DNA from 2 places in the Streptomyces sp. NPDC051822 genome. Region 1 is predicted to be linked to the other one. Evidence: predicted binding sites of a transcription regulator. Region 1 holds the regulator's gene; the other holds the start of a gene.
The links. Region 1 encodes HrcA, which represses chaperone genes, less so after heat shock. Its sites were predicted from a motif close to TTNGCACTCNGNNNNNCNGAGTGCNAA; they were not measured.
Positions count from the first base shown of each region.

Region 2: groES (co-chaperone GroES) is a predicted target of HrcA. The motif match lies at 1,839-1,865, and genes of this name have one in related genera.

Region 1 is NZ_JBITBZ010000001.1:803,267-812,303, forward strand. It holds gene ACIA8N_RS03690 (tetratricopeptide repeat protein) at 1-79, opposite strand, end outside; gene ACIA8N_RS03695 (ATP-binding protein) at 76-1,380, opposite strand; gene ACIA8N_RS03700 (16S rRNA (uracil(1498)-N(3))-methyltransferase) at 1,409-2,152, opposite strand; gene ACIA8N_RS03705 (nitronate monooxygenase) at 2,149-3,246, opposite strand; gene dnaJ (molecular chaperone DnaJ) at 3,399-4,538, opposite strand; gene hrcA (heat-inducible transcriptional repressor HrcA) at 4,539-5,558, opposite strand; gene ACIA8N_RS03720 (MBL fold metallo-hydrolase) at 5,707-6,435, shown strand; gene ACIA8N_RS03725 (DUF3097 domain-containing protein) at 6,446-7,249, shown strand; gene ACIA8N_RS03730 (Cmx/CmrA family chloramphenicol efflux MFS transporter) at 7,507-8,679, shown strand; gene hemW (radical SAM family heme chaperone HemW) at 8,704-9,037, opposite strand, start outside.
Region 2 is NZ_JBITBZ010000002.1:25,985-35,021, reverse strand. It holds gene groL (chaperonin GroEL) at 1-1,301, opposite strand, end outside; gene groES (co-chaperone GroES) at 1,433-1,741, opposite strand; gene ACIA8N_RS05970 (hypothetical protein) at 1,886-2,167, opposite strand; gene ACIA8N_RS05965 (polysaccharide deacetylase family protein) at 2,164-3,084, opposite strand; gene ACIA8N_RS05960 (methyltransferase domain-containing protein) at 3,214-4,416, shown strand; gene ACIA8N_RS05955 (hypothetical protein) at 4,502-5,125, opposite strand; gene ACIA8N_RS05950 (RNA polymerase sigma factor) at 5,202-6,407, opposite strand; gene ACIA8N_RS05945 (YciI family protein) at 6,484-6,849, opposite strand; gene ACIA8N_RS05940 (polysaccharide deacetylase family protein) at 6,949-7,821, opposite strand; gene ACIA8N_RS05935 (hypothetical protein) at 7,868-8,107, opposite strand; gene tsaD (tRNA (adenosine(37)-N6)-threonylcarbamoyltransferase complex transferase subunit TsaD) at 8,119-9,037, opposite strand, start outside.

The DNA of each region.
Region 1 (9,037 bases):
CGCCGGCCTGCGTGTACCGCCCGGTGTCGTAGAGGGCCTCGGCGCGCAGGAGGGCGGTCGGGGTGGCCGGGGTGGTCACAGCTTGCGCTTCCGCTTGAGGTGGGCGAGGAGGTCGTCGTACAGGCCGCCCTCGTTGGCGAACATGGCGACGTTCCGGGCGGCGGCGAACCACGGCTCCGTGGACGGCTTGATCTGCTTGGCCGCGCCGAGCAGGTCCTTGGTGGTGATGAGGCGTACGGAGCCGGTGCGGGCGGAGTCGAGGAGCGCGGCCTCGGCGGCGGTCTCGCAGACGTGGGCGAGGTCGGCGCCGGAGAAGTCCTCGGTGGCCTTGACCAGCTTGCCGAGATCGACGGCCTCGATGGGGCGCTCGCGCAGGTGGTAGCGGAGGATCGACTCGCGGGCGGTGGCGTCCGGCGGGAGCACGAGCAGGGTGCGGTCGAGACGCCCGGGGCGGCGCAGCGCGATGTCCACGTCCCAGGGGACGTTGGTGGCGGCGAGCACGAAGACGCCCTCGTTGCCGGCGCCGCTCGCGATGCCGTCGAGCTCGGTGAGGAGCTGGTTGACGACGTTGCGCAGGCCGCTGTGGTGCGTACGGGAGCGCTTGGCGCCGAGGGCGTCCAGCTCGTCGAGGAAGACGACGCAGGGGGCCTGGCGGCGGGCGGTCTCGAAGATGTCGTGGATGTTCTTCTCCGAGGCGCCGATCCACATGTCGAGGACGTCGGAGAGCGAGACGGTGAGGAAGTTCGCGCCGAGTTCACCGGCGACGGCGCGCGCGATGAAGGTCTTGCCGCAGCCGGGCGGCCCGTAGAGGAGCAGGCCGCCGCGGAGCGACTTGCCGTACAGGCGGCGCAGTTCGGGGTTGCGCATGGGGGCGAGGAAGGCGGCTTCGAGCCGGTCCTTGACCTCCTCCATGCCGCCGACGTCGGCGAGGCGTACGGAACCGGGGGCGTCGACGTCCCAGGCGGCGGCGTCCCCTGCCGGCCCCTCGCCGTCGGCGGCCTGCGGGTCCTCCAGGAAACGGGGTCCCACGAGGTCCTGGACCTGCTGCTCGGCGGCGTCCCAGTCGAACCCGTTCGTGGGCGCGGCCGGCGCGGTCGGCGCGGTCGGCGTGGTGGGCGCGGTGGGCGCGGCCGGCGTGGTGGGCGCGGCCGGCGTGGTGGGCGCGGTGACTTGCGGCATCCCCATCGCCCGCATCATCAGGGCGCGCGCGTCCGCGTCCCCCGGCGCGTGCTGGAGCGCGACCGCCGCCTCCGCGACGGCCTCGTCGTTCCGCCCGTCGGACAGGAGGAGTTCGGCGAAGTGAAGACGCAGGGGTACGTCACCGGGGGCGGCGGCCACGGCGGCGCGCAGACTGCGGATCAGGGGGGACTCGTCGGCCATGCGGCCACCCTAAGGCGGGGGGGCCGGGCTAGCTCCAGCGGCCCGTGCGCCCCAGGACCAGCGCCGTCGCCGCCGTACCCGCCGTGGAGGTCCGCAGCACGCTCCGGCCCAGCCGGTACGGCTTCGCCCCGGCCTCCTCGAACGCCGCGAGTTCCTGCGGCGAGACACCGCCCTCGGGGCCGACGATCAGCACGATCGAGCCCTTCTCCGGGAGTTCGGCGGTGGCGAGCGCGCCGCTCGGGTGGTCCCGGTCCTCGTGCAGGACGGCCGCGAAGTCGGCGCCCGCGAGCAGCGCGGCGACCTGCTTCGTCGTCATCAGGTCGGAGACCTCGGGGAACCGGGTGCGGCGCGACTGCTTGCCGGCCTCGCGCGCGGTGGACCGCCACTTGGCGAGCGCCTTCAACCCCCGGTCGCCCTTCCACTGGGTGATGCAGCGGGAGGCGGCCCACGGCACGACGGCGTCCACCCCGGTCTCCGTCATCGTCTCGACGGCCACTTCGCCCCTGTCGCCCTTGGGCAGCGCCTGGACGACGGTGATCCGGGGCTCCTCCTCGGGGTCCTCGTACACGCCCGACACCTGCACGGTCAGCCGGTCCTTGCCCTCGGCGGCGAGCACCACGCAGTCGGCCCACCGGCCGCGGCCGTCGACGAGGACGAGGTCCTCACCGCCCTGGAGCCGCTTCACGGAGACGGCGTGCCGCCCTTCGGGCCCTTCGAGCACGAAGGTGCCGGCGCCGGGGACGGCGTCGACGACGAAGACGGGTGCGGTCATGAGGTGCTCCTGTGGGCGAACCGGGAGGTGTCGCGGAGGTCGGCGAGTGCGGTGTCGAGTTCGGCGGCCAGTACCTCGACCAGCTGGCCCGCGGGGAGTTCGCGGGCGAGCCGGTGGCCCTGGCCGGCCCACAGGGCCATGCCCTGGGCGTCGCCCGCGGTGGCGGCGGCCTTGCGGATCGGGGCGGTGAGGTGGTGGATCTCGGGGTAGGCGGCGGGGGCGTACGGCCCGTGCTCGCGCATGAAGCGGTTGACGAGGCCGCGCGCCGGGCGCCCGGAGAAGGCCCGGGTGAAGGCGGTCCTGGTGAACAGCGGGTCGGTCAGGGCCCGCTTGTGCAGCGGGTGGGCGCCCGACTCGGGGCAGCAGAGGAACGCGGTGCCGAGCTGGGCGGCGTCGGCCCCGGCGGCGAGGACGGCGGCGATCTGCGCGCCGCGCATGATCCCGCCCGTGGCGACGATCGGCAGGGCGACGCTCTCGCGGACCTGGGTGAGGAGGGCGAGCAGTCCGGTGCCCGGGGCGTCGTCGGCGGGGTCGTCGCGGTACGCGCCCTGGTGCCCGCCGGCCTCGACGCCCTGGACGCAGACGGCGTCGGCGCCGGCCTGCTGGGCGGTGAGGGCCTCGTCGGCGGAGGTGACAGTGACGATCGTGTACGTACCGGCGCGGGCGAAGGAGGTGAGGACCTCGGGCTCGGGGCAGCCGAAGGTGAAGGAGACGACGCGGACCGGGTCGTCCAGGAGGATGGCCAGCTTGGCGTCGTAGGCGTCGTCGCGGCTGTCGTCGGCCTCGCCGAGCGGGGTGTCGTACCAGGTGGCCTCGCCGGCGAGCTGGTGGCGGTAGACCTCGAGGGCGGCGGGGTCGGCGGGCCGCCCGGTCTGCGGCATGAAGAGGTTGACGCCGAAGGGGCGCGCGGTGAGCCCGCGTACCTGCTTGATCTCCTGGTACAGGCCTCCGGCCGTCTTGTAGCCGCCGGCCAGGAAGCCGAGCGCCCCGGCCTCGCAGACGGCTCCGACCAGTTCGGGACAGGAGGCGCCACCCGCCATGGGGGCCTGCACGATCGGAAACCGAGAGAGATCGTTCAGTGCGGTGGTGGACATATGGGCATCGTGCCATGCCCCTGCTTCGGGGCCGAATCCGTACGTCATGTCAGGAAGGGCGGCTCCGGGACGTGCTCGCCGTTCGGGGAAACGCGGAGGGGCGGGACGGCTCAGCACCGTCCCGCCCCTCCCACTCCGGTGTACGGACCGGGTCAGGTCCGCCCGTTGAAGGCGTCCTTGAGCCGCGAGAACAACCCCTGCTGACCGGGCTGGAACTGGCCGGTGGGCCGCTCCTCGCCGCGCAGTTTGGCCAGTTCGCGCAGGAGGCGTTCCTGCTCCGCGTCGAGCTTGCCCGGGGTCTGCACCTCGACGTGCACGATCAGGTCGCCCCGGCCGTTGCCGCGGAGGTGGGTGACGCCACGGCCGTGCAGCGGGATCGACTGGCCGGACTGGGTGCCCGGCCGGATGTCGATCTCCTCGAGGCCGTCGAGGGTTTGCAGCTGCACCTTGGTGCCGAGCGCGGCCGCCGTCATCGGCAGGGTGACCGTGCAGTGCAGGTCGTCGCCGCGCCGCTGGAACATGTCGTGCGGGGTCTCGTGGATCTCGACGTACAGGTCGCCGGCGGGGCCGCCGCCGGGGCCGACCTCTCCCTCGCCCGCGAGCTGGATCCGGGTGCCGTTGTCGACACCGGCCGGGATCTTGACCGTGAGGGTGCGACGGGACCTGACCCGGCCGTCGCCCGCGCACTCGGGGCACGGGGTCGGGACGACGGTGCCGAAGCCCTGGCACTGCGGGCAGGGGCGCGAGGTCATGACCTGGCCGAGGAACGACCGGGTGACCTGCGAGACCTCGCCGCGGCCGCGGCACATGTCACAGGTCTGCGCGGTGGTGCCGGGTGCGGCGCCCTCGCCCGAGCAGGTCGTACAGACGACCGCCGTGTCGACCTGAATGTCCTTGGTCGTGCCGAAGGCCGCCTCGTTGAGGTCGATCTCCAGACGGATCATGGCGTCCTGGCCACGACGGGTCCGCGAGCGCGGGCCGCGCTGCGAGGCCGTCCCGAAGAAGGCGTCCATGATGTCGGAGAAGTTGCCGAAGCCACCGGCTCCGAAGCCGCCCGCGCCGCCTCCGCCGGAGGCCGAGAGCGGGTCGCCGCCGAGGTCGTAGACCTGCTTCTTCTGCGGGTCCGAGAGGACCTCGTAGGCGGCGTTGATCTCCTTGAAGCGTTCCTGCGTCTTGGGATCGGGATTGACGTCCGGGTGCAGCTCGCGGGCGAGCCTCCGGAAGGCCTTCTTGATCTCGTCCTGGGAAGCGTCGCGGCGCACGCCGAGTACGGCGTAGTAGTCCGTGGCCACTTACGACTCCGCCAGGATCTGTCCGACGTAACGTGCCACTGCGCGTACCGCTCCCATCGTTCCGGGGTAGTCCATGCGGGTCGGTCCGACCACGCCGAGTTTGGCGACTGCTTCGCCGCCCGAACCGTAGCCGACCGAGACGACGGACGTGGAGCTCAGCCCCTCGTGGGCGTTCTCGTGCCCGATGCGTACGGTCATGCCCGATTCCTTGGCCTCGCCCAGCAGCTTGAGGAGCACGACCTGCTCCTCCAGAGCTTCGAGGACAGGCCTGATCATCAGGGGGAAGTCGTGTCCGAAGCGGGTGAGATTGGCGGTGCCGCCGATCATCAGCCGCTCCTCGTGCTCCTCGACGAGGCTTTCGAGGAGGGTCGCGAGCACGGTCGTGACCGTGGCGCGGTCCTCGGTCTCCTCGAAGGACTCGGGGAGGTCCTGCACCAGCTGCGGCACGTCGGCGAACCGGCGGCCGACGACCCGGCTGTTGAGCCGGGCCCGCAGATCGGCGAGCGAGGTCTCGCCGAAGGGCGCGGGGCAGTCGATGAGCCGCTGCTCGACGCGGCCGGTGTCCGTGATGAGCACCAGCATCAGGCGGGCGGGGGCCAGCGAGAGCAGCTCCACGTGCCGGACGGTCGAGCGGGTCAGCGAGGGGTACTGGACGACGGCGACCTGGCGGGTCAGCTGGGCGAGCAGCCGGACCGTGCGGCCGACGACGTCGTCGAGGTCCACCGCGCCGTCGAGGAAGTTGTGGATGGCCCGGCGCTCGGGCGTCGACAGCGGCTTGACGCCGGCGAGCCGGTCGACGAAGAGCCGGTAGCCCTTGTCGGTCGGAATGCGGCCGGCGCTGGTGTGGGGCTGGGCGATGAAGCCCTCCTCCTCCAGGACCGCCATGTCGTTGCGCACCGTGGCCGGCGAGACGCCGAGCTTGTGGCGCTCGGTGAGCGCCTTGGAGCCGACCGGCTCCTCCGTCCCGACGTAGTCCTGGACGATGGCGCGCAGCACCTCGAGTCTGCGTTCGCTGAGCATCGTGCGCACCTCCAGCTCTCGTCGTCGTTCCGGTTGCTCCGCATTTGGCACTCGGCCTGTTCGAGTGCCAGCGATCCCCCGGCCAGTGTACGGCGGCGGGCGTCGCTCCTGGCAAGGTGGCGGCGCTCCCACCGGCTAGCGTCGCCTCATGGACGTGGATTGGGAAGCGTACGGATGGGAGCGGCTCGCGGACGGGGTGGGCCGGCGACGGCTGCCCCGCTGGGACGCCACGGTCGGGCTGGTCCTGGGTGAACGGGCCGTGCTGCTGTACGACACGGGCTCGTCGCTCGCGGAGGGCGCCGAGCTGCGGGCCCAGATCACGGGGCTCACGAGCGGTCGCGAAGTGACGCACATCGCACTCGGTCATCCCCATTTCGACCATGTGCTGGGCACGGCGGCGTTCGCGGACGCGGAGGTCTTCGGCGCGGTCGGCTCGGACGAGCTGCTCGGCCGGGTGCGGGACCGGGACGAGCTGCGCGGGGACGCGGTACGGCACGGGCTCGACCCGGTGGCGGCCGCGGAGGCGGTGGACGCCCTGGTGGTCCCGCGGCACGTGGTCTCGGGCGAGTGGACGCTCGACCTGGGAGGCCGGCAGGTCCTCCTGGCGAACGTGGGCCCCGGCCACACGGGCCACGACCTGGTGCTCCTGGTGCCGGGCGAGCGGGAGGTGGTGTTCTGCGGCGACCTGGTCGAGGAGTCGGGCGAGCCGCAGGCGGGCCCGGACGCGATCCCCTCCCGCTGGCCGGACGCGCTCGACCGGCTGCTGCGGCTCGGCGGCGAGGACGCGGTGTACGTGCCGGGGCACGGGGCCGTGGTGGACGCCACGTTCGTACGGGTACAGCGCGATGAACTGGCACACCGCTTCCACGTGACCTAACGTCACCGGAATGCGCAGCTACAACCCGGACCTGACGCCGTCCTGGAAGAAGCCGAAGCCCGTCCCGGAGATCCCGGCCGACCGCGACCTCGTCGTCGAGGAGGTCGCCACGGGCTTCTGCGGGGCGGTGATCCGCTGCGAGGCGGGGACTGTGACGCTGGAGGACCGCTTCGGCAAGCACCGGGTGTTCCCGATGGAGCCGCGCGGCTTCCTCCTGGAGGGCCGGGTGGTGACGCTGGTCCGCCCGGTCGCGGCCCCCGCCCGCCCCACCCGTACGGCCTCGGGCTCCGTCGCGGTGCCGGGCGCACGCGCGCGCGTGGCGCGGGCCGGCCGGATCTACGTCGAGGGCCGCCACGACGCCGAGCTCGTGGAGCGGGTCTGGGGCGACGACCTGCGGATCGAGGGCGTGGTCGTGGAGTACCTGGAGGGCGTCGACGACCTGCCGTCGATCGTGGCCGACTTCGCCCCGGCACCGGACGCCCGCCTGGGGGTCCTGGTGGACCACCTGGTCCCGGGTTCGAAGGAGTCGAGGATCGCCGCCCAGGTGACCTCTCCTGACGTCCTGGTCGTCGGCCACCCGTACATCGACATCTGGGAGGCGGTGAAGCCGTCCTCGGTGGGCATCCGGGCGTGGCCGAGGGTCCCCAGGGGCGAGGACTGGAAGACGGGCGTGTGCCGCGCGCTGGGCTGGCCGCACGACAACACGGGTGCGGCCTGGCAGCACATCCTGTCGAGGGTCACGACGTACAAGGACCTGGAACCGGAACTCCTGGGCCGCGTGGAGGAACTGATCGACTTCGTGACGGCGCCGTAGGGGCCTCGCCTCCCGCGTACGAACGGGGGTGCCCCGCCGTCGCTCGCTCGGGTAGCGTGCGCGGCATGTCGAGCCCCGAGTCGGACACGTCGGGGGCTTTCGGTCACGCCGTCAGCCCCCTGAACCCCTGAGTTCTCCCGGGTCCCTGCCGCCCTGTCGTCCCGCCGCCCTCCGCGGCCGGACGCGTGTGCCCCGTGGGTGCTGACCGCGGTGACGAGATGCCTCTGTCGTCATTCTCCTCACCCCGGAGCCACTCGATGCCCCTCCCGCTCCTTCTGCTCGCCCTGGCGGTCTTCGCCATGGGCACCTCGGAGTTCATGCTCGCCGGCCTCGTGCCGGACATCGCCTCAGACCTCGGTGTCCACGTCGGCAGCGCGGGCCTGCTCACGTCGGCCTTCGCCGTCGGAATGATCGTCGGCGCGCCGCTCCTGGCCGCCCTCGCCCGCAACTGGGCGGTGCGGGCGAGCCTGCTCGGGTTCGTTCTCGTGTTCTCGGCGGCGCACGTCCTGGGCGCCGTCACCACCAGCTTCGCCGTCCTGTTCGCCACCAGGGTGGTCGCGGCCCTCGCGAACGCCGGGTTCCTGGCCCTGGCCCTGACCACCGCCGCCCGGCTCGTGCCGCCGGACCGGAAGGGGCGCGCGCTGGCCGTGCTGCTGTCGGGTACGACGGTGGCCACGATCGCCGGGGTCCCCGCCGGATCGCTGCTCGGCACGCTGCTCGACTGGCGGGCCACGTTCTGGGCCGTCGCCGCGCTCTGCCTGCCCGCGGCCCTCGGCGTCCTCCTGGGGTTCCCGGCACGGCCCGCTCGGGAGGGCATGGCCGAGGTGCCGGACCTGCGTGCGGAGCTGGCGCGGCTCAGGCGACCGCGGCTGCTCCTGGTGATGCTGCTCGGAGCCCTGGTGAACGCGGCGACCTTCGCCGGCTTCACGTTCCTCGCGCCCGTCGTGACCGGTTCCGCCGGGCTCGGCGAGCTGTGGGTCCCGGTCGCCCTGGTCCTCTTCGGGGTGGGCTCCTTCGCGGGGATCACCCTCGCGGGGCGGTGGTCCGACCGGTACCCGGGCCGGGTCGTGGCGGTCGGCGGTCCACTGCTGCTCGTCGGCTGGCCCGCCCTGGCCGTGCTGGCCGACATGCCGGTCGCGCTGCTCACCCTCGTGTTCGTGCAGGGCACGGCGTCGTTCGCGCTGGGCGGCACTCTGATCGCGCGGGTCCTCCACGAGGCCGCGGGAGCCCCCACCATGGCCGGCTCCTACGCGACCGCGGCACTCAACGTCGGGGCGGCCGGCGGACCGCTCGCCGCCGCCGTCGCCCTCGAAACCGGGGCGGGGACGCTCGGACCGCTGTGGGCGAGCGGCCTTCTCGTCCTGGGCGCCCTGCTCATCGCCCTGCCGTCACGCGAGGTGCTCTCGGCGCACCAGGCCGGCCCGGCCTGATCGGCAAGACACCCCCTAGTCCACCTAGTCCACGAGGTCCCGCACGACCGCGTCGGCGAGCAGCCGACCCCGCAGGGTCAGTACCGCCCGCCCGGCGGCGTACGGCCCGTCGTCGAGCAGTCCGTCGGCGAGGGCCTTGCGGGACGCCGCGAGGCCCGCCGGCTTGAGGAGGGACAGCTCGACGCCCTCCTTGAGCCGCAGTTCGAGGAGCACGCGCTCGACTCTCCGGTCCTCGTCGGAGAGCAGCTCCCGTCCGGCCCCCGGCGTCTTCCCCGCGGCCAGCGCGGCGGCGTACGCACCGGGATGCTTCACGTTCCACCAGCGGACGCCGCCGACGTGGCTGTGGGCGCCGGGCCCC
Region 2 (9,037 bases), on a different contig from region 1:
CCGGTCTTGTCGAGGTTGCCCTCGAGGACCTTGACGGCGTGGACCAGAGCGGAGCCACCACCGGAGACGATGCCCTCCTCGACCGCGGCGCGGGTCGCGGAGATGGCGTCCTCCAGACGGTGCTTCTTCTCCTTCAGCTCCACCTCGGTGGCGGCGCCGACCTTGATCACGCACACGCCGCCGGCCAGCTTCGCGAGGCGCTCCTGGAGCTTCTCGCGGTCCCAGTCGGAGTCCGTGGACTCGATCTCGGCCTTGATCTGGTTGACGCGGCCGGCGATGTCCTCGGCGTTGCCGCCACCGTCGACGATGGTGGTGGCGTCCTTGGCGATGGTCACGCGGCGGGCGGTGCCGAGCACGTCCAGGCCGGCCTGGTCGAGCTTGAGGCCGACCTCCTCGGCGATGACGGTGGCACCGGTGAGGGTGGCCATGTCGCCGAGCATCGCCTTGCGGCGGTCGCCGAAGCCGGGGGCCTTGACGGCCACGGCGTTGAACGTGCCACGGATCTTGTTCACGACCAGGGTCGACAGGGCTTCGCCCTCGACGTCCTCGGCGATGATCAGGAGCGGCTTGCTGGCGCCGGCCTGGATGACCTTCTCCAGGATGGGCAGCAGGTCCTGGATGGAGGAGATCTTGCCCTGGTTGATCAGGATGTACGGGTCGTCGAGGACGGCCTCCATACGCTCCTGGTCGGTCACCATGTACGGGGACAGGTAGCCCTTGTCGAAGGCCATGCCCTCGGTGAAGTCGAGCTCCAGGCCGAAGGTGTTGGACTCCTCGACGGTGATGACACCGTCCTTGCCGACCTTGTCCATCGCCTCGGCGATGAGCTCGCCGACCTGCTGGTCCTGCGCGGAGAGCGCGGCGACGGCGGCGATGTCGGACTTGTCCTCGATCGGACGCGCGGTGGCGAGGAGCTCCTCGGAGACGGCCTTGACGGCGGCGTCGATGCCCTTCTTCAGGGCGGCCGGGGAGGCACCGGCGGCGACGTTGCGCAGACCCTCGCGGACCAGGGCCTGGGCGAGCACGGTGGCGGTGGTGGTGCCGTCACCCGCGATGTCGTTGGTCTTGGTCGCCACCTCCTTCACCAGCTGGGCGCCGAGGTTCTCGTACGGGTCCTCGAGCTCGACCTCGCGGGCGATGGTGACACCGTCGTTGGTGATGGTGGGGGCGCCGAACTTCTTGTCGATGACGACGTTGCGGCCCTTGGGGCCGATCGTCACCTTCACCGTGTCGGCAAGCTTGTTGACGCCGCGCTCAAGGGCGCGACGGGCGTCTTCGTCGAACTTCAGGATCTTCGCCATGGGAGCGGTTCAGCCCTCTCGGAATAGGGTGGAACGAACCGCGCCCCGGGGCGCCTGGAAGGGGCCTCGGGGCGCAGCTCTGAGCATCTGCTTCAGTGCTCGGTACTTCGGTACTTCGGTACTTCGGTGAACTACTTCTCGACGATCGCGAGCACGTCGCGAGCCGAGAGGACGAGGTACTCCTCGCCGTTGTACTTCACCTCGGTGCCGCCGTACTTGCTGTACAGCACGACATCGCCGGTCTTGACGTCGAGCGGCAGACGCTCGCCGTTCTCGAAGCGACCCGGGCCGACGGCCAGGACGACGCCCTCCTGGGGCTTCTCCTTGGCGGTGTCCGGGATGACCAGGCCAGAGGCGGTGGTCTGCTCGGCGTCGAGCGGCTGGACCACAATGCGGTCCTCGAGCGGCTTGATGGCAACCTTGGAGCTGGTGGTCGTCACGATCCGACCTCCCCCTTCGGAGATTACGGGGTTAACTGTCTGAGGTGGCGACCAGGTGGATCCGTCGTCGCGGGTGCCGGACCTGCCTGTCGCTGTGTTGGCACTCTCCGGTGGGGAGTGCCAGAGCCGAGACTATGACCGCGATTAGCACTCGGTCAAGCGGAGTGCCAATTCATCGCTCCGTGGCGTGACCGGGCGACCCTTTCCCGGCCCCTTGCACCCCTTCGCGTCCACCGCGTCCACCGCACCCACCGCGTCCTTCGCGTCCTTCGCCGGCGTGGGACGGGGGTTCACCCGCTCCGCCGCCTTCCGGCCGAGCCGTTCGATCGGGTCGACCGAGGAGGCGCAGGCCGGGAGGGCGAGCAGCGCGCCGGTCACGGCGAGGACCGCGGCCCAGCGCCCCCGGCGTACGGGGAGTGTCCTCACACGTAGTCCTCGAGCTTCGCGACCGCGTACCCCTTGGCCGTGATCACGTTCATCACCCGGCGGATCATGTCGGGCATGGACCCCTTCCAGTCGCCCTTGCCCCGGAAGTGGGTCAGCACGATGTCGCCGGGGTGCAGGTCCCGGTCCCACTCGCGCCACTCCATGCGGTCGGGGAAGGCCTCGGAGGCCCACAGCGGAACCGCCTTCACCCCGCAGCTCTTGGCGGCGCGCAGGGTGTCCTCGTTGTAGTTGCCGTACGGGGGGCGGAAGAGCGGCGGCCGCTTGCCGTACCGCTTCTCGATGACGTCCTGCATGCCGCAGATCTCGCGCTTCTGCTGCCGGTACGAGAGCCCGGGCAGGTAGCGGTGGTTGAGGGTGTGGTTGTGCAGGGAGACCCCGCCCTCCTGCGACTTCTGCATCCGGGCGAAGTAGCCGTAGTCGTCCTTGACGACGTAGTCGCTGAGGAAGGCGCTGTACGGGATCTTCAGGTCCGTCATCATCCGCAGCAGCGCGGGGTCCTTCTCGGCGCCGTCGTCGATCGTCAGGAAGACGACCTTCTGCTTGGTCGGCACGGTGGTGAAGACGGGCGGCAGCCCTTCGCCGTCGGTCTCGAAGCCCTTGCGGGTGGTGATCTTCGGCTTCACGGCGGGCGGGGCGGGCGCGTCGAGCGGGGGCCGGGCGAGGCCCCACTTCTTCGCGGCGAGCACGCGGGCGGCACGCTGCGCGCGGATCTTCTCGACGTACGCGTTGAGCGCGCCCGACGCGGCCTGCGCCGGGGGCTGCTGCCCGGCGGCGGGGGCGGGCGCGCCGGCGTCCGGCTCGGCGCCGCCGGAGCAGCCCGCGGCGGCGGAGGCGAGGGCGGCGACGACGAGCGCCGCCCCGAGCGCACGAGACGAACGATGGGCACCATTTGCCATCATTTGTTCCTTTTGTCGTACGAGTCGTATGGCGCCGCATCCTGTCAGCGCCCGTCCGCCTCCCGGGGCGCGACACCGCCGTACCGCGCGCACGTCCCCCGGCCGGCCCACAGCATCACAGGGCCCACAATGGGACGGGTGACCGACCTCGCCTCCTTCGCCTCCCTGCTCGGCCCCGAGGGACAGACCCTCCTCGCCGCCCTGCGCGACCACGACCCCGCCCAGGAGCTCGCGGTCGTCTCCCGGCTCCGCCGCGACCACCCCGCCGAGCTGGTCACGGCGGCCGTCGGGCAGGCACGGCTGCGGCAGCGGGCGGTGGCGAAGTTCGGCGCCGAGGACGCGTACCGGATGTACTTCACCCCGAACGGCGTCGAGCAGTCGACCCGCGCCTCGGTCGGCACCTACCGGGCCACCCGCCTGAAGGCGCTCGGCGTCCGCGGTGTCGCGGACCTCTGCTCCGGGATCGGCGGCGACGCGATCGCCCTCGCCCGCGCCGGGATCTCCGTCCTCGCCGTCGACCGCGACCCGCTGACCGCGGAGGTGGCCCGCGCCAACGCCGAGGCGCTCGGCCTCTCCGAGCTGATCGAGGTGCGGTGCGCGGACGTCACCGACATCGACACCGCCCCCTACGACGCGGTGTTCGTCGACCCGGCGCGGCGCGGCGGCCGGGGCCGGATCTTCGACCCGGAGGCGTACTCCCCGCCGCTCTCCTGGGCGGTCGAGGCGGCCCGCAAGGCCCCGCACGCGGCCCTGAAGGTGGCCCCCGGCATCCCGCACGAGGCGGTGCCCGCCGAGGCCGAGGCCGAGTGGATCTCGGACGGCGGCGACGTCAAGGAGGCCGTCCTCTGGTTCGGTACGGAACCGGGCGCCCGCCGGGCCACCCTGCTGCCCTCGGGCGCGGGGCTCACCGGCCGCGGCCTGCCCGACCCGGCGGTCCGCCCGGTCGGCCGCTATCTCTACGAGCCGGACGGCGCGGTCATCCGCGCGCACCTCGTCGCCGAGGTCGCGGAGGACCTGGACGGCGGCCTGATCGACGAGACGATCGCCTACGTCACAGCGGACGCGCTCGTCGCCACCCCGTACGCCGCCGCCTACGAGATCACCGACGAACTCCCCTTCAACCTGAAGAAGCTGAAGGCCCTGCTGCGGGAACGCGAGGTCGGCACCCTGACGGTGAAGAAGCGCGGCTCGGCCGTGGAGCCGGAGGAGATCCGCCGCAGGGTGAAGCCGAAGGGCCCGAACGCCGCGACGGTCCTGCTCACGCGCGTGGCGGGGGCCCCGACGATGCTGATCGGCGGGCCGGCGCGCCCCGACGGCGACGGCGGCCGCTGAGTCCAGGCCCTGTCCGGCGGATCAGGGTCGGACAGCGCCGCGGACCCGGCCATGATCCGCCGGGCAAGACACCCCCTAGAGCCTCTCAATGGCCCCCGCGTGTCAGGCGGAGCGCGAGGCGGTAGTGGCCGACGGCCTTCACCAGGCCCGTGAGGCCCGTGACCCAGAGGATCAGGGCGATGCCCATGCCGTACGCGACCAGGCCGTAGCCGTCGTTCCGGCTGACGCCCATCGGGACCGCGAAGCCCATCCACAGCCCGAACCCGCACATCGCGGCGGACAGCAGCAGCCAGCAGACGCTGAGGACGGGGGCGCGCAGTCGGGCGTCCGTCGGGCCGTGCCGGTCCAGGGCCGCCCAGAGGACCAGGCGTTCGCGCACGACCCGGTCGCGCCGCATGCCGCGGACCGTCAGCCACACCGCCGTGCCGAGCACGCCAACACCCGGGAGCGCCGTGAAGAGGCCGGTCAGCATCATGACCGGGTCGGGTTCCGGGCCGCCGAGCGAGATCAGAAGGACGCTCATCAGCCCCCAGCCAAGCTGGAGCAGGAGGAACCCGAGCAGGAACATCACGAGCCGCACGCCGCCGAGCAGCCGCCTCCCGAGCTCGTCGAGGGCCAGCGCCCGGTCGGCGATCCGCGCGTCCCGGTCGGGCCAGCTCTGGAGTTCGGCGGGCGGGGGCGGCGGCGGCAGCAGGGTACGCGGGGACATGGCGAGCACCCTAAGGGGGCGCCGAACAGGCCCCGTTGGACACCCCCCACGGACGGCCGCCCGCCGACCGCCCCCGTCACCCTCCGCCCAGCTCCCGCGCCTTCTCCCGCAACAGCGCCCGCTCGCTCTCGTTACGGGTCAGCCCGGCGGCCCGCTCGAACTCCGCACGGGCCTCCGCCGCCCGCCCGAGCCGGGCCAGCAGGTCGCCCCGCACGCTCGGCAGCAGGTGATAGCGGGTCAGGGCGGCTTCGGCGGCGAGGGCGTCGACGATCGGGAGGGCCGCCGCCGGGCCCTCGGCCATCGACACGGCGACCGCGCGGTTCAGTTCGACCACCGGGGAGGGGGCGAGCGTCCCCAACTGCCGGTACAGCGCGGCGATGGTCGTCCAGTCGGTCTCCTCGTACGAGGCGGCCCGCGCGTGGCAGGCGGCGATGGCGGCCTGGAGGGCGTACGGCCCGTACGAGCGCCCGTCCCCGGCCCGCTCCAGGGCGGCGAACCCGCGCCGGACCATCAGCCGGTTCCAGCGCCGCCGGTCCTGCGCGGCGAGCAGCACCGGCCGCCCGTCGGGCCCGGTCCGCGCCGCCGCCCGGGAGGCCTGCAGTTCCAGGAGGGCGGCCAGGCCCTGCGCCTCGCCCTCCTCCGGTACGAGGGCGGCGAGGACCCGGGCGAGCCGCAGCGCGTCCTCGCACAGGCCGGGCCGCAGCAGGTCGTCGCCCGCGGTGGCCGCGTACCCCTCGTTGAAGATCAGGTAGACGACCTCGAGGACGGAGCCCAGCCGGGCCGCCCGCTCCTCCCCGTACGGCACCTCGAAGTCGACGCCCGCCTTCGCGAGCGTCCGCTTGGCGCGGGTGATCCGGGCCGCGACGGTCGCCTCCGGCACGAGAAAGGCGCGGGCGATCTCGTCCGTGCGGAGCCCGCCGACGAGCCGCAGGGTCAGGGCTGCCCTCGCCTCGGCGGAGAGCACCGGGTGACAGGCGGTGAAGATCAGCCGCAGCACGTCGTCGTCGATGTCGCCGGGGCCCGCCGGCTCGGGGTCGTACGACTCCTCCGTGAGCGTCCTGCCCACCTCGGCGAGCTTCCGCGCGTACGTCTCGCGCCGCCGCACCAGGTCGACGGCGCGGTGCTTGGCGGTGGCCGTCAGCCAGGCTCCCGGCCGCTCCGGGACCCCTGACCGCGGCCACTGCTCAAGGGCGGCGAGGAGCGCGTCCTGGGCGATCTCCTCGGCGATGCCGACGTCCCGGACGATCCGCGCCGCGGTGGCGACGATCCGCGCCGACTCCATCCGGAAGACCGTCTCCAGCGTGCTCTCCACCGTCACGGTTCACATGACAGCACACGGGACCGACAAGGCGGCCGGATCAGCCCTCCGGCATCTCCTCGACCTCGCGGACCTCCAGGCCGACCTTCCACTGCGGCGGGTGGACGGCCAGGAAGCGCTTCCCCCACTCGACGGCCTCGGCCATGTCCTTGCACTGGAGCATGGCGTAGCCGCCGACGACCTCCTTGGTCTCGGTGAACGGGCCGTCGGTGTACGACAGCTTCCCGTCCGACCAGGTGATCCGGGTGGCCTCGGCGGTGGGCCTGAGCCCGGCCGTGTCGACCATGGCGCCGGCCTTGTTGATCTCCTCGAAGAGCGCGCCCATCCGCTCCTCGAAGCCGGGGTCGGCGCTCTCCATGTCGATGGTGTTCTCCTCGATGCGGACGAGGGACAGGAAGCGGGGCATGACGACTCCTCGGTGGTGCGGGTGGCGGGGCCGTTCCCCGCCTTCCACACATACGTCGAACGGGCCGGACCCGCATCGACACCACGCCCGGAGAATTCCTCAGACGTAGTCCTCCAGGCGGGCCACGGTGAAGCCCTGCTCCTGGATGCGGCGCAGCATCGTGGCCGTCATCTCGGTCATCGTCCGGCCCTTGAGCTCGGAGGGGCCGCGGAAGTGGGCCAGGATGATGTCGCCGGGGCGCAGCTTCCGGTCGCCGCGCTGGTACTGCATGTTCTTGATCTGCATGGACTCGCGCCACAGCACGATCGCGTCGACGCCGCACGTGCCCGCCGCCGCGCGGGTGTCCTCGTTCCAGTTGCCGTAGGGCGGGCGGAAGAGCCGCGGGGCCGTGCCGTACCGCTGCGTCAGCTTCGTCTGCTGGCCGCAGATCTCGCGGCGCTGGGCCTCGCGCGAGAGGGTGCGCAGGTTGGGGTGGGTGAGGGTGTGGTTGGCGAGCCCGTGGCCCTGGGCGACGAGCGGGGCGAAGTACGCGTAGTCGCCGCGGATGGCCGCGTCGGTGAGGAACATCGTGACGGGGACCTTGAGGTCCTTCATCATCGTGACGAACTCGGGGTCCTTCTCCGCACCGTCGTCGATCGTGATGAAGACGATCTTCTCGGTGGTGGGGACGTCGCTGATGACGGGGACGGGTCCGCCGGGCCGCCGGACGACCGGCTTGGTCGCGGGCGGGGCCGGCGGCTGCGCGAAGGGCTTGAGCCCCCACTTGCGGTACGCGGCGGCTGCGGCGGCCCCGGGGCCCGCCGGCGCCTCGTCCGGCACCGAGCCCCCTGCCCTGTCCCCCGCCGGAGGCGTCGCCCCGCTCTCGGCCGGCCGCCTCGGGGCCGGGGCGGCGGCGGGGTCCTCCGACGCGCAGCCGGTCACGAGCAGGGCGACGGCGGTGAGGGCCGCCCACAGCGCGATCGTCTTCTTCACGCGTTGTGGGATGCCCGTCCGAACCGAAAGGTTGCCCGACCCTCGCTTATTCCACCGATTCGAAGCGCCAGCGGTGGACCGGACGGGTGATCAGGTCCGCGTCCGGCTCGGGCAGCTCGGGCAGCTCGGCGTCGAAGGACTCCGCCTCCCACCAGGTGAGGACGAGGACGCGGTCCTGGGGGGCGCGGAGGATCTCCCGCCGGACCGGCTCACGGCCCAGGACCTGGGCACGTGCCCACTCCAGGAGCTCGGCGCCCCGGCCCTGGGCGGCCCGCGCCTCCCACATGAGGGTGAGCCTCACGAGTACAGGTTCTCCTTGCTGACCTCGTGCACGTGATCGTGGTCGTGGGCACGGCCGGGCACGTGCGGGTCCGTCACCGGAAGCGACGAGTCCGCCGACAGCTCCAGGTCGGAGGCCGGCCGGTTGCGGGCGACCATCTCGGAGCCGAGGGCCGCGACCATCGCGCCGTTGTCGGTGCACAGGCCGGGGCGCGGCACCCGCAGCCGGATGCCGGCCCGCTCGCAGCGCTCCTCCGCGAGGGCCCGGAGGCGCGAGTTGGCGGCGACGCCGCCGCCGATCATCAGGTGGTCGACGCCCTCGTCCTTGCAGGCCCGGACGGCCTTGCGGGTGAGCACGTCGACGACCGCCTCCTGGAAGGACGCGGCCACGTCCCGCACCGGCACGTCCTCGCCGGCCGCGCGCTTGGCCTCGATCCAGCGGGCCACGGCCGTCTTGAGGCCGGAGAAGGAGAAGTCGTACGCGGGGTCCCTGGAGCCGCTCAGGCCGCGCGGGAACGCGATGGCGGCCGGGTCGCCCTCCCTGGCGAGCCGGTCGATGACCGGTCCGCCGGGGAAGCCGAGGTCGAGGACGCGGGCGATCTTGTCGAAGGCCTCGCCGGCCGCGTCGTCGATGGTGGCGCCGAGGGGCCGCACGTCGGAGGTGATGTCGGCGGAGAGCAGCAGCGAGGAGTGGCCGCCGGAGACGAGCAGGGCCATCGTCGGCTCGGGCAGCTTGCCGTGCTCCAGCTGGTCGACGCAGATGTGCGAGGCGAGGTGGTTCACGCCGTAGAGCGGCTTGCCGAGTGCGTACGCGTACGCCTTGGCGGCCGATACGCCGACGAGCAGCGCGCCCGCGAGGCCGGGCCCCGCGGTGACGGCGATGCCGTCGAGGTCCTTCGGGGAGACGCCGGCCGTCTTGAGGGCGCGTTCGATCGTC